Pontiella desulfatans: one gene and its partner. The protein of the gene in region 2 interacts with the protein of the main gene of each other region in a pairwise test. Links are inferred from orthologs where the notes say so. Each region holds a gene or a part of one and is shown on either strand. Other genes may lie near its edges.

Evidence for each region. Proteins that work in one complex are often made in the same cells at the same time.
Region 1: the proteins of ruvC (region 2) and ruvA interact in binary tests that used the Escherichia coli proteins (3 or more experiments, as listed by UniProt). The link is inferred for Pontiella desulfatans from one-to-one orthologs.

Annotation. Positions count from the first base shown.
Region 1 is NZ_CAAHFG010000002.1:90,306-97,662, reverse strand. The notes cover bases 2,718-5,615. They hold ruvA (Holliday junction branch migration protein RuvA), read left to right. Parts: upstream 2,718-3,818; coding sequence 3,819-4,412; downstream 4,413-5,615. Other genes in these bases: E9954_RS16120 (peptidylprolyl isomerase), read right to left, coding at 5,581-5,615; ruvB (Holliday junction branch migration DNA helicase RuvB), read left to right, coding at 4,533-5,519; E9954_RS16135 (PaaX family transcriptional regulator C-terminal domain-containing protein), read left to right, coding at 2,943-3,692. Also shown: E9954_RS16150 (metallopeptidase TldD-related protein), read left to right, coding at 1-186; E9954_RS16145 (RNA recognition motif domain-containing protein), read right to left, coding at 255-617; translational GTPase TypA, read right to left, coding at 857-2,665; more of E9954_RS16120, read right to left, coding at 5,616-5,862; E9954_RS16115 (hypothetical protein), read left to right, coding at 6,047-6,889; pgm (phosphoglucomutase (alpha-D-glucose-1,6-bisphosphate-dependent)), read left to right, coding at 7,016-7,357. UniProt on the Escherichia coli protein: The RuvA-RuvB-RuvC complex processes Holliday junction (HJ) DNA during genetic recombination and DNA repair.
Region 2 is NZ_CAAHFG010000005.1:297,430-304,766, forward strand. What follows is about bases 85-2,962. They hold ruvC (crossover junction endodeoxyribonuclease RuvC), read left to right. Parts: upstream 85-1,206; coding sequence 1,207-1,719; downstream 1,720-2,962. Other genes in these bases: cysK (cysteine synthase A), read right to left, coding at 92-997; E9954_RS31485 (acyl-[acyl-carrier-protein] thioesterase), read left to right, coding at 1,798-2,538; E9954_RS31490 (sugar phosphate isomerase/epimerase family protein), read left to right, coding at 2,587-2,962. Also shown: more of E9954_RS31490, read left to right, coding at 2,963-3,504; E9954_RS31495 (GNAT family N-acetyltransferase), read right to left, coding at 3,764-4,267; rbr (rubrerythrin), read right to left, coding at 4,341-4,916; katG (catalase/peroxidase HPI), read right to left, coding at 4,997-7,189; E9954_RS31510 (Fur family transcriptional regulator), read right to left, coding at 7,186-7,337.

The DNA.
Region 1 (7,357 bases), on a different replicon or contig from region 2:
GATCCCGTGCCGCGCCTGCTGGGATCGATCCTTGCGAAAAGCGTCATTTCGGAAGAAGACCCCATGAACGAAACGGGAAGCGAACCGATCAACAAATGGGGCGGTTGCGGCAAATACCACAAGGAAAGCGTCGAAGCCGGATGCGGCGGACCCTGGATCCTCTGGGCGGGCATCACCTGCGGGTAAGGGTTGCCGGAAAAGCAAAAAAGCCCGGGCGGAAGCCCGGGCCTGGTCTCTTCCACCTACGGGAAGGATCAGTAGCGTTCGCGGTTTCCACCGCCACGGCCACTGCGCTCGCGGCCGCCATGGCCACCGCCACGGCCGCCTCCATAGCCGCCGCCTCCACCTTCCCGGCGCGGGGGACGCTCTTCGCGGGGCTTGGCAATATTGACCCGCAGGTCGCGGCCATCGAGCGGCTTCTCATTGAACATTTCAACGGCCTTGTTGGCTTCTTCGTGGGTCTCCATTTCAACGAATGCAAACCCGCGCGAGCGGCTGGTGAACTTGTCGAGCATCAGCTGGCACGAAACGACGGTTCCAGCCTGCTGGAACAAGGCCTCTAGGTCATCCTCGGTAGAATTGTAGGAAAGGTTTCCCACATACAGTCTCTTTTCCATTTTCCTATCCCATCTCCCCCACCCGGCACACCACGCCTGTCCCGACTCGTTCGGCTTCCGGAAACCCCGTGGCTTCCCTGACGACCCGCGGCACGTCCTGAATGGTATGCCGAAAGCTTATAACCAAATACGGGGAAAGCAACCCTTATCCCAAGGGTTTACGAAACTCTAACGAAGCAAAAATGCAAAGACCGCCAAGGAGCGTCTTTTTGCGGTCTTTGCGAGGTTCCGAAAGAAAACTAGCTTTCCTTCTGGCGGCTGAAGCGCTTGCGCTCGTTTTCGGTGAGCATCTTCTTGCGCATGCGGATGTTGTGGGGGGTGATTTCGACCAGCTCGTCGGCGGCGATGTATTCGAGCGCCTCCTCCAGGCTCTTCACCTGCGCCGGGGCAATCTTCATGGCGCGGTCGGTGCCGGAGGCCCGGACGTTGGTGAGCTGCTTGGCCTTCTGCATGTTGACGACCAGGTCCTTGTCGAGACAATGCTCGGCAACGATCATGCCTTCGTAGCACTCCTCGCCGGGGTTCACGAAAAAGATGCCGCGCTGCTGCAGCCCATCGATCGCAAAAGCCACTGCGGCGCCCTTGCCTTGGGAGATCAGCACGCCGTTGTTGCGCTGCTGGATTGCGCCCTTGTGGGGTTCGTATTGCAGGAACCGGTGCGTCACGATCGCCTCGCCCGCCGAAGCGGTGAGCATCCTGGAACGCAGGCCGATCAGCCCTCGGGTGGGAATCTGGAAACGGATGGTCTTGCGCAGGCCGTGCTGATCCATGTCGACCATCTCGCCCTTGCGGGTTCCGGCAAGCTCGATCACCTTGCCGGCAAATTCGTCCGGCACATCAATGTGCAGGATTTCGATCGGTTCCTCCTTCTTGCCGTGCTTTTCCTTGAAGATCACCTGGGGTTGGGCAACGGACATTTCAAAGCCCTCGCGGCGCATGGTTTCAATCAGGATGGAAAGGTGCAGCACCCCGCGGCCGCTAACACGGAAGGAGTCGCCACCGGTTTCCTCGACGCGCAGCGCCACGTCGCGCTCGGTCTCCTTCAGCAGGCGCTCGCGAAGATGCCGGCTGGTCACATATTTGCCGTCCTGTCCATAGAAGGGCGAATCGTTCACGCTGAAGGTCATCGAAAGCGTCGGCTCATCGATGTGGATCGGCGGCAAGCTTTCGGGGGTTTCAAAATCGGTAATGCAGTCGCCGATGTCGATATCGGGAATCCCGACGATCGCGCAGAGGTCGCCGCAGGGGACTTCCTCGACTTCATTGCGCCCAAGCCCTTCGAAGGTAAAGAGCTTCTTGATGCGGGTTTGCTCCAGGGTTCCGTCGCGGCGGATGTGCATGAGCGGCTGCTTGGTGTTAAGCGTTCCGCGGTAGACGCGGCCCACGCCGATACGGCCGACATAGTCGTTGTAGTCGATGGAGGTCACCTGCATCTGGACGGGACCCTCGTTCACCTTCGGCGCGGGGATGTGCTCGAGCACCGCATCCATCAGCGGCAGCATCGAATCGCGCGGCCCATCAAGCACGGTATCCGCCCAGCCATCCTTGCCGGAGCAGTAAAGCATCGGGAAATCGAGCTGGTCGTCGTTGGCTTCAAGTTCAACGAAGAGGTCGAACACCAGATCGTGGATCACGTCCGGACGGGCGTCGGGCTTATCGATCTTATTAATGATCACCACCGGCTTCAGATCCAGCTCCAAGGCCTTGTCCAGCACGAAGCGGGTCTGGGGCATGGGGCCCTCGGCTGCATCGACCAGCAGGAGCACGCCGTCGGCGAGGTTTAGCACGCGCTCCACCTGCCCGCCAAAGTCGCTATGGCCGGGGGTGTCGATCACGTTGACCTTAACGCCCTTGTAGTTGACGCTGATATTCTTGGAAAGGATCGTAATACCGCGTTCGCGCTCTAGGTCGTTGCTATCGAGCAAGCATTCCTGCATATCCTCGTTGTCGCGAAATAGCTCAGCCTGCTTGATGATCTCGTCCACCAGCGTGGTTTTGCCGTGGTCGACGTGCGCAATGATCGCGATATTCCTGATTTCCTGGGCCATTCGGAGCCTCCGGCGGAGCCGCGGCTCCGGTAAATTGTTATTGGTTATTCGGTATCGGGTTATGAAATGAGGCGCGAAGATATAGCTTTCCCCCCGGAATGCAACCCTTTCCATCTCCGATTGTTCCACCCAATCCACCCTAAGCTCCACGGCAAATGTTGCAGTTATATTGACGGCCGTCAGCACAACTGCAACACTCCTGTTCATGGATTGGCAGGATTTCCATAACCCGGATATCAGTTGGCCCGTTGTGCGGCGACACGTTGGAGTCGAGTTCATGGAACTTCTGGAGCTTTCCGCGCTCTTCCTTAGCCGGGGCGGCTGGGCGCTTCTCAACCGCTCCTGCTATCCCAGCGACAAAGCCTTCCGCTCCGCGAAATCCCGCTTGCTGAAGCAGGGGCTCGTTGCGGCGCGAAGCACCGGCGGAGAAGCTCCCCGGCTTCATTTGACCGAAACCGGACAAAATGTGATTCCCATCTACTTCCATCCTGAAAAACGCTGGGGGCGTTCATGGAACAAGATTTGGTACATGCTGGTCTACGACGTCCCCGAGGTGGATAGGAAATACCGCAATGTGCTGCGGCAATTTCTTAAACGGAAACATCTCGGCCAGCTACAGCAAAGCGTTTGGATTACCCCCGACGACATCCGCCCCGACTTCGATGACCTCGCCCAGGCAACCAACATCGATGCGTTCGCTTATTTGTTTGAGTCGAGAAGCGTTCTGGGCTTGCCCAGTCGGCAAATCGTGGAAGATTCGTGGAATTTCGAGCAACTCCGCCAACGACAGGAACATTTCCGAGACGTGACGCAAAAGAATATCGCACTGCTTCAGTCGGACCTTCACGCCCCCGCCGATATCTCCCAGCTATTGCGCGCATCGCTCTCCGCCTATCATGCGGCCATGATCGACGATCCGCTGCTCCCCTCCGCGTTGCTCCCGCACGACTATGCCGGAAAGCAGGCCCACGAAGCCCATCGCGCCCTGCTGCTTGAAATCGATAAGCAGGCCGGATGTTGCAGTTAGAGTGACGGCCGTCACAACAACTGCAACATTCATGATGGCCGCGTACTGGGCATCCCTGCGGAGCGAAGTCCCAAGGATTTGAGAAAAGGCTGTATTTCACCGGTCTGTTTCTGCAACATCCCAACCATGATTACGTTTCTTGAAGGCAAACTCGACACCAAGCAGCTCGCACGCATCGAAATGAACATTGGCGGCGTGGGCTACGAGGTATTCATTCCTCTCAGCAGCTACGACCGCCTCCCGCTCGAAGGCGAACACTGCCGGATCCTGACCCACCACCACATCACCGAAGCAGACCAAAAGCTCTTTGGCTTCTGCACCGAGGACGAGCGCGACATGTTCCTGAAGTTGCTCACCATCAGCGGCGTAGGCCCCAAACTGGCGATCAGCGCGCTCTCCGGCCTGCCGGTGCGCGAGCTGAAGAATGCGCTGATCAACGGCGACATCAAACGGATCTCGTCGATCTCGGGCATCGGCAAGAAAACGGCCGAACGGATCGTTGTGGAGCTGCGCGACAAATTCGATCCTGGCGAACAGCTCGATGCCTTCGCCCCGATCGAAGCCGCCTGCGGCGACTCGCGCATGCGCGATGCCGCCCTCGCGCTCGGCGCCCTCGGCCACAAGCCCGACGATGCCGCCAAGATGATCAAGGGCGTTGCCAAAAAACTCTCGCCCGAAATGACGGTGGAAGACCTCATCCGCCTGGCGCTAACGAAATAGCCACGAAGGCCCGAAGGACTCTCCGCCCTCCCCTGCTTCGTGCCCCGTTGCGCACGCCGAGTCTTCGTGGTTATATTCCGTGACAACCGGCGTTCAACTGTGGCTACATAGATTCCAATCATGAACAACGAAATCATTACACCGGACAAGGAGTTCGAGCAGAAGCTTCGGCCGTCGCGCTTCGAGGATTTTACAGGACAGGATAAGATCCGGGAGCGGCTGGAACTCTTTGTGCAGGCCGCACGCCAGCGCGAGGATGTGCTCGACCACGTGCTCCTATCCGGCCCGCCCGGCCTGGGAAAAACAACGCTTTCCTACATTCTGGCCGATGCCATGGACGCGGGCATCAAATGCACATCCGGGCCCGTCATCGACAAACCCGCCGATCTGGCCGGCCTGCTGACCAGCCTGGAGCGCGGCGATGTGCTGTTCATCGACGAAATCCACCGCATGCAGCGCTCGGTGGAGGAATATCTCTATTCCGCCATGGAGGATTTCGTGATCGATATTGTGATCGACCAGGGGCCGAACGCCCGGTCGGTGCGCCTGAACATCCAGCCCTTTACGCTGATTGGGGCAACCACGCGTGCCGGCATGCTCTCCGCCCCCATGCGCTCGCGCTTCGGATTGGTTAACCGGCTCGACTATTACGACGCGGCAACGCTGGCCATCATCATCAAGCGCTCGGCGAAAATCCTGAATGTGGAAATCGAAAACGATGGCGCCATGGAGATTGCATCGCGGTCGCGCGGAACTCCGCGTATTGCCAACAACCTGTTGCGCCGCGCCCGCGACTATGCGCAGGTCAAGGCCGACAACATCATTACCGCCGAGCTGGCCGACAAGGCGCTGAATCTGCTGGACATCGATGACGACGGCTTGGAGGAAATGGACAAGCGCATCCTCTCCTGCATCATCAACAAGTTTGGCGGCGGGCCGGTGGGCATCAACTCGATGTCGGTCTCGGTGGGCGAGGAATCCGACACGATCGAGGAGGTATACGAGCCCTACCTGATCCAGGAGGGCTACCTCCAGAGAACGGCGCAGGGCCGTGTTGCCACGGCCCGTGCGTATGCCAAGTTTGGGCTGGTTCCACCCGAAAAATAGAACCCAACCGAGGGCCGGCGGTCTCGCCGACCGGGCACCGGAGCCGGTGCCCCTTCCCGGATTAATCCACCCGATGCGTGACTTCCACGAGATGGAAGCCGAACTGGGTCTTGACCGGCCCCTGCACTTCGCCAACGGGGGCGCTAAAGACGACTTCGTCGAATTCCTTCACCATCTGGCCGGGACCGAAGGTGCCGAGCGCGCCGCCGTCTGCGCCCGATGGGCACTTGGAGTGCGCCTTGGCCAGTTCGCCGAAATCGGAGCCTTCCTCGATCTGCTTTTTCAACGTCAGGCAATCCGCTTCCGTTGCCACCAAAATATGCCGTGCTACTGCTGAGGCCATGTTTTCTCTCCTGTGTTTTAGGTTGAACCTCGAAGAGTGCATGTTCAGCCTCCGCCACTCAAGCCGGAGCAACGACAAATACGCCGAAAACCGGAAAACCCCCTTCCTAACCGTAATTGAACCACTTTCTTATTGTCATCTTAGTACGACATAGTTTTGTATAGGCAGACAACGGAGGTTTTTTATGAAAGGCGATATTCGCAAGGCATTGGATTATCTGAACGCAAACAAGGTTCGGGCGAACTATTCGGCCGTGCAGGGCTACCTTGGATTCGGCCCGTTCGACAAGGTGGACTGGACCGAGGTGCTCGGCCCGCCGCGGCAATACACCTCTTGGGTCGTACACCGCAGAACCGGACTGCCGGACGGCCACACCCCCGCAGATCTGCATCCCGACCTGATGATTTCCGACGAAATCATCACCAAGAGCAAGCTGCTCCAGGCCGCCATCGAGGAGTTCGATGGCGTGGCCGATGACAGCCTCAGCACACTCAACGTGCACAAGGTGGAAGTGGCCGACTGCCACGGCAACAATGCCGCCGTCGTTTGCCCTTCTTGCAAAAAACCCTATGTCATTTCCGGCTTCTTGAACAAAGGCATCCGCCCCTGCCCCCACTGCGGGAAATCGAAGGCGGTTTTCGCCGATGTCAAGGCGGAGTGGGAAGCCACGCACCAGGACGACATCATCGAACCCGAACAGGTTGCCACACGACTGATGTTCAAGAAGGAATGGCTGGGCTACGATGTCTGGGTCAGCTTCACCGAAGACGACACCACCTATCGCTATCCCCACGACCAGCTGCTGCAAACCTTCATCAGCCGCCTCGGCATCATCGAAGGCACCAAGACCTGGGAGAGCGATGGCGTCTACGGCTTCCCGCGCCTTAGCGGCGAGCAGAAGAAAATGCTCAAGCGCTACATCACGGAAGTCCGCAATGCCCCGGTGGCCACCCAGGCCGCCGAAACGGGGATCATCATCCCCGAGCCCGAAACGGCCGACGATCCGGAAGAGCTGAAGGAATCCTGAACCGTCCACCGGACTGCGAATGCGGCAACCAGCCGCGGCCACGACTTCACCTTTAGCATTGAGCACACGGGGTGTGCTCTGCTATGAACCGCGGCTCGATTCAACAATTTTAAAGGAGAAACAAAAATGGCCATCCATCCAGAAGCAGGAAAACCCGTTGCAAAGGAAAAGCTGACCGACGTCGCCGAGCTGATCAGTCTCTACTACGAGACGCAGCCCGATGTAACCAATCCCGACCAGAAGGTTGCCTTCGGCACCTCCGGACACCGCGGCACCTCGCTGAACACCAGCTTCACGGAAGACCATATCATGGCGATTTCGCAGGCCATCTGCGAATACCGCGCGGGCCAGGGCATCACCGGCCCGCTCTTCATGGGCAAGGATACCCACGCGCTGTCCATCCCGGCCGAAAAAACCGCGCTCGGGGTTTTCGCCGCCAACGGCGTGACGGTGATGATTGACCAGGAC
Region 2 (7,337 bases):
TTCCAACGGCATCATCAACAAATGGCACTTGCTGAACCTTTCTGCAAGTGCCTTTTGGCTTCTTTCCGAACCCGGAATACCGGGCAGCTTTTCAAATCAGCGCCGTGCTGAAGTAGCGCTCGGCGCGGTCGGGCAGGACGGTGACGATGTTCTTATCCTTGCCGATCTTGTGGGAGAGCTGGATGGACGACCAAATGTTGGCGCCGGACGAGGTGCCCACCAGCGCGCCCTCTTTCAGCGTGAGGTTCCGCGCGGTTTTGATGGCATCGTCGTCGGTAACGGTGATGACGTCGTCGATCATGGAAACATCCAGCACGTCGGGTATGAAGCCATCGCCGATGCCCTCGATTTTATGCAGGCCGGGTTCATGGCCGAGCAGGGCGGACACGTTGGCGGGCTCGACGGCAACAACCATGATGTCCGGATCTTTTTCCTTCAGGAATTTTCCGACGCCGGCCAGCGTTCCGCCGCTGCCGATTCCCGCGACGAATGCATCGACCTGCCCCTCCATCTGTTTCCAGATTTCGGCGGCGGTCGTCTTGTAGTGGATTTCCGGATTTCCGGGATTGGTGAATTGGCCGGGGATGTAGAGGTTGGGAATCTCCTGCTTCAACTCTTCCAACTTGGCCAGGCAGCCGTTGAGGCTCTCTTCGGCCGGCGTGCAGATCAGTTCGCCACCGAAGGCCTGGATAATCTTGCGGCGTTCCTCGCTCATGTTTTCGGGCATGACGATAATGACGCGGTAGCCCTTTTGAACGCCCACGAACGTCACGCCGATACCGGTGTTGCCGGAGGTCGCCTCCGCAATGACCATGCCCGGTTTCAGTTCGCCGCTCTTCTCGGCTTGCTCGATCAGGTGCCGGGCCACGCGATCCTTCACGCTACCAGCCGGGTTCAGGTATTCCGCCTTGGCATAGATGGGAAAGTCGGTGATTTTTTCAAGGCGCAACATCGGCGTGTTGCCGATCGTGTTCAAGATGTTGGTGTAATATTCCATTCCCAGTTCCCCAAAAGGAAACACGTTACGGCGGACAGGGCATGTTAGGCAAAATGATTATGAGCTAAATGAGGAAGCGGCCCAGGTTCTTGGAGCGTTCAAAATGCTGCATGAAATGTTTTGCCGATTATTCCGTTCCACAGAACCTTGGTTGACACCCATCGCTTCCTGCTGGATATTCGTGCGGATACGTGGAGATGGGTGGCGATATGGCAAAACAAACGGTCAGGATTTTGGGGATTGATACGTCGCTTCGTTCGACGGGCGTCGGGATTATCGAGGTGCGGGGCGCGGAGATGCGGGCACTGGCCTATGGCCGGATCCAGAACAAGCCCAAGGTGCCGCACTCCGAGTGCCTGGAAAACATCTACAAGACCATCTCCGACCTGATCGAGGATCATAAACCCGATTGCGCCGCGATCGAGGGGGCCTTCTTTGCCAAAAATCCGAAGACGGCCATGGTGCTGGGACAGGCGCGCGGGGCGGCCATTGCCGCCTGCGCCGTCCAGCAGTTGACCATTTCCGAGCACACGCCGCGCAAGGTGAAGTCGGCCGTTGTCGGAACCGGTACGGCCGATAAAACGCAAGTGGCCAAGATGGTGATGCGCCTGCTGAATTTAAAAGAGCAACCGCAGGAAGACGCGGCCGATGCGCTCGCCATCGCCATCTGCCACCACCACCAACTCGCCCTTCCTAAAGAGATGCAGGCAAAAACCATTTAACCACAAAGCCACGAAGGACTCGAAGAAACCGCTTTGAGACTCTTGGTGCACTTCGTGACTTTGTGGTTTAATTTTCCCATGTCCGATCAAGTAAAACCCGAGTGGCACGCGGAGCATTTGATTGCATCCTACGACGTGGATCCCAATTGCGTTGCGCGTTTGCCGGTGTTCTGCCGGTTCATGCAGGAGGCGGCCTATTTCCATGCCGAGCATCTCGGGGTGGGGCACTCGCAGCTTTCACCGTCCGGTATCTCGTGGGTGTTGGCGAGAATGCGCATCGAGATCGGACGGTTGCCGAAATGGGGCGAATCCATCCGCTTGCGGACGTGGCCCTCGAACCGCGACCGCCTGTTCTACCACCGGGATTTCGAAATTACGGATGGGGACGGCAAGCTTCTGCTACTGGCCAGCACGGCTTGGTTCGTTATCGATATCCGAAAGCGGCAGCGTATCATTCCGGACTGGTGGGAGACGGCGAATTTTCCGGTTGGGGCCAAGGTGTTCCGCTCGAAGCTGGAACGGTTGAAAAGCTACGGATGCGAGGGGGGAGAACCCATGGCCGTCAACTATGGCGACCTCGACCAAAATGGGCACGTCAACAATGTCCGCTACATGGAATGGATCCTAAACAGCCTTCCCCGCGAGTTCCATCAGTCAAACCGGCTCCAATCCATCGAGGTCAACTATCTTGCGGAAGCGGTGTACGGCCACCAGGTTTCTATTTGTGCATCGGAACCCGAACCGTTGGTTTTCGATCACGCCATCCGTGCGGATGGTGCCGACCTGTTCCGGGCAAGGTCTGTCTGGAAACCCGTTTAAGTTTCGTCTATTTTGCTGAATCACCAAACCAAGGGAAGGAAGGGCACAATGAACCGAAAAAACTTCATCAATACCGTGGCAGCCGCCTCTGCCGTATCCGCATTGGGAGCCCGGGCCGCAGGCCATGCACCCAAGTCCGAATTCAAGATTTCGCTCGCGCAATGGTCGATCCGCAACCTGCATCGCGGAAAAGAGCCGGGGGCGGATCTGCTCGATCCGCTCGATTTCGCGAAGTATGCCAAGAACACGTGCGGCATCGATGGCATTGAATATGTCAACTCCTTCTATTTCGGGAAAGAGGGCGACGCAACCTATTTCGCCGAACTCAAGAAGCGCGCCGAGGGCGAAGGGGTCAAGAGCCTGTTGATCATGTGCGACGGTTGCGGCCGCGTTGGCGATCCAAAGGAAGCCTCCCGCATTGAAACGGTTGAAAAACACAAGCCATGGATGGCCGCCGCCGCGCAGCTCGGCTGCCACTCCATCCGCGTTAACGCCGGTAGCACCGGCAGCTTCGAGGAGCAGCAAAAGCTGGCGGCCGACGGCCTGGCCAAGCTGGCCGATGCGGCCAAGCCCTACGGCCTGAACGTCATCGTCGAAAACCATGGCGGGCTGTCGAGCAACGGTGCCTGGTTGGCGGGTGTGATGAAGATGGTCGACCTGCCGACGGTTGGAACGCTTCCGGACTTTGGGAACTTTAAGATCGATCGTAAAACCGGCGAAGAATACGACCGCTATCTGGGCATGAAGGAACTCATGCCGTTTGCCAAAGGGGTCAGTGCCAAGAGCCACGCGTTCGATGCCGAAGGCAACGAAACCAAGAGCGACTATTTCCGCATCATGAAGATCGTGGCCGACTCCGGCTACCGGGGTTATGTTGGTGTCGAGTGGGAAGGCTCCAAGCCCGGTGCCACGGAAGGCATCCTGCTGACCAAGGCGCTGATCGAGCGCGCCGTCGCGGAACTTTAATTTTTTTACCACAGAGGGCGCCGAGATCACCGAGGAAAAGCCTCTGTACTACTATCCGTCAATTTCTTGTTTTCCTGGCAAATTTTTTCACCACCCGCTGCGCTAGAGGACTCTGAGGCACAGAGGGTTAGGATGCTCTGTGTCTCTGAGATCTCTGTGGTAAAAAATCCGTGTCTTCGGTGTTCATCTGTAGCTTCAAATAATTTGGTTGCGGCACCGCTGCTCCAGGCTCTCCGTGTCCTCTAGCGAAGCGGGAGGTTTAATTATTTTTCGCTTTGCCATAGACAAAGCAGTCGCAGGTTTCGCCGTTGAGCATGAGTTTACCTTTGGCGATGCCTTCTTTGCGGTAGCCGGATTTTTCTGCAACCCGCGCGCTGGCTTTATTGGCTTTTATCATGTTGATTTCGATACGTGTGATGCCGAACTCTTCAAAGGCCATCTTTTCGATGAGCTTCACGGCTTCAACTGCGATGCCTTTACCCCAGTATTCTTCATCTACAAAATAACCGACCTCTCCGCAGTAGGGCCGGTGCGACTCCCGGTGCACGCCGACAGCACCGACAATTGTATCTCCGTATAGGATCGTGAAGTTGAACCAGACCTTCTGCTCGCGCCATTCCTTGTTCTTTCGCAGGAAGTCCCGCTCTTCCTTGATGGTCTTAGGTTTGGCCGGGAAGTAGGTGAAGTTCTGGCTGTTCAGGATTTCATAAAACCGCTTGGCATCCCCGAGCTGCTGGTATCGTATGGTTACGCTCTTTTTCATGGATGGAATATGAGCAAAGAAAAAGCCGAGGTCAATGACCCCGGCTTTACTGTTTTCCAATGGTTGGAAACGCTTAGTAGTTTTCGCCCAGGACTTCGAAGTGCGCCTGCGGGTGTGCGCAGGCCGGGCACATGCCGGGAGCCTCTGCCGCCTCGTGGATGAAGCCGCAGTTACGGCACTGCCAGATGACCACGCCGTCTTTCTTGAAGACCTTTCCGGCTTCGAGGTTGGCCAGCAGATCGCGGTACTGTTTTTCATGCTGTTTTTCGGCAATGGCGATCTTTTCCCAGATCACGGCCGCGGCTTCGAATCCTTCCTCGCGGGCCTTGGCCGCGAAGGCCGGATAGAGCTCCGTCCACTCTTCGTTTTCGCCATCGGCCGAAGCTTTCAGGTTTTCAGCCGTGGTGCCGATCACACCGGCCGGGAACATGGCCGTGATCTCCACGCCGCCGCCTTCGAGCTGTTTGAAGAAACGCTTGGCGTGTTCCTTTTCCTGGTCCGCGGTTCTTTCGAACATGGCGGAAATCTGCACGAGGCCTTCCTTTTTCGCGGCGGATGCGAAGTAGGTGTAGCGGTTGCGCGCCTGGGATTCCCCCGCGAAGGATTTCAGCAGGTTCTGTTCGGTTTCCGTGCCTTTGAGGCTTTTCATGTTTTTCTCCTTGGTTAGTTAGTTCTGTTAATCCCGAACGCTTCGGCTGCCCCTGCAACCGAAGCGATTCATATACTCTCTTAAACGAGATCGAAGCGATCAAGGTTCATCACCTTGTTCCAGGCCGCAACGAAGTCGTTTACGAATTTTTTCTTTGAATCGTCCTGTGCATAGACTTCCGCCAGAGCACGAAGTTGCGAGTTTGCGCCGAAGACCAGATCCACCCGGGTTGCCGTCCATTTGCGCCTGCCCGTTTTGCGGTCGAATCCTTCGTAGAGGCCGTCCTCTTCCGCCGAAGGCTTCCATTCGGTGCCCATGTCGCACAGATTCACGAAGAAGTCGTTCGTCAGCGTTTCCTTCTGTTTGGTTAAAACGCCGTTCTTCGACTTCTTGTAGTTGGCGTTCAATACGCGGAGGCCTCCGACCAGCACCGTCATTTCGGGGGCGGTCAGTGTCAGCAGCTGCGCACGGTCAATCAGCAGTTCTTCCGCCGGGATGGAATAATTCTTCGGAAGATAGTTGCGGAACCCGTCGGCTACCGGCTCGAGGTAGGCGAACGAATCCACCTCGGTCATTTCCTGCGAAGCATCCGTCCGTCCCGGTTTAAAGGGCACGGTCACCTTTGGGCCGCTTTTTTCGGCAGCCTTTTCGATGGCCGCGCAGCCGCCCAGCACGATGAGGTCGGCCAGCGAGATCTGCTTGTTCTGTTTCTTGTGCTTGCGGTTAAACGTGCCCTGGATTTCTTCGAGCACCTTGAGCACTTTACGCAGTTGCGCAGGTTGGTTGACTTCCCAGCTCTTCTGCGGCGCCAGCCGGATGCGTGCACCGTTTGCTCCGCCGCGCTTATCGGAGCCGCGGAAGGTGGAGGCCGAGTTCCAGGCGGTCGAAACCAATTGGGGAATCGGCAGTCCAGACTTGAGAATCTGTTGCTTGAGTTCTTTGACGTCGGCTGCGCTGGCCAACTTATGGTTTACCGGTGGAACCGGATCTTGCCAGATCAGGTTTTCGGCCGGTACTTCGGAACCAAGATAGCGCGATTTAGGGCCCATGTCGCGGTGCGTCAGCTTGAACCACGCCCGTGCAAACGCATCATAAAACGCATCCGGGTTTTCCAGATAGCGCTTGGCGATCTTTTGGTATTGCGGATCGAACTTCAGCGAGAGATCCGCCGTTGTCATCATGGGCGGATGCTTTTTTGACGGATCGTGCGCATCGACAATCAAATCTTCCTCATCCACATCGATGGCATACCACTGGTGCGCGCCGGCCGGACTCTTGACCAGCTCATAGTCGTATTTAAGCAGTACCTTCAGGTAACCCATATCCCATTTCGTGGGATTAGGCTTCCAAGCGCCTTCGATGCCACTGGTGATCGTGTCGCCGCCCTTGCCGCTCTTGTAGTTGCTCTTCCAGCCCAGCCCCATCTCTTCGAGCGGAGCCGCCTCGGGTTCGGGGCCCACATGCTTGGCGGGCCCCGCGCCGTGGCACTTGCCGAACGTATGGCCGCCCGCAACAAGCGCAACCGTCTCTTCGTCGTTCATGGCCATGCGCGCAAAGGTTTCGCGGACATCCTTGCCGGAGGCCACCGGATCCGGATTGCCGTTCGGGCCTTCAGGGTTCACGTAGATCAGCCCCATCTGTACGGCGGCCAGTGGATTATCCTTCTTTTTAACGTCAAGGTCCCGGTCATCGTTTTCAAGCCAGCCTCTTTCGGAGCCCCAGTTGACGTCATGGTCGGGCTCCCATACATCCTCGCGTCCGCCGCCGAAACCGAAGCATTTGAAGCCCATCGATTCAAGCGCAACATTACCGGCAAGGATGATCAGGTCGGCCCAGGAAATGTTGTTTCCATATTTTTGCTTGATCGGCCAAAGCAGCCGCCTTGCCTTGTCTAGGCTAACATTGTCCGGCCAGCTGTTGACCGGAGCGAAGCGTTGCTGGCCGCGTCCGCCGCCGCCCCGGCCATCGCCGACGCGGTAGGTTCCGGCGCTATGCCACGCCATGCGGATCATGAGGCCGCCGTAATGGCCCCAGTCCGCAGGCCACCATGCCTGGGAGTCGGTCATCAGCTCGGTCAAATCCTTCTTGACCGCTTTCAAATTCAGTTTCTTGAACGCTTCGGCATAGTTGAAGTCCTCTCCCATGGGGTTGGACTTCGACGAATGTGCGTGCAGGAGATCGAGCCGTAGTTCATTCGGCCACCAGTCCCTGTTTGCCGTTCCCCCGCTGGAATGGCCCATTCCCGTCACCGGGCATTTGCTTTCGGTGTTCATGGTTTGTTCCTCATGGTTGGGTTGCATGTATGGCAGACGCCGCGCACCTGCACATGCAGGCTTTCGGCGCTGCCGAGAGCTTCGATGCCATCCGGCAGGGTGGGTTCGTCGTTTAAGTAGATGTCCGAAATGCTGCCGCATTTCGTGC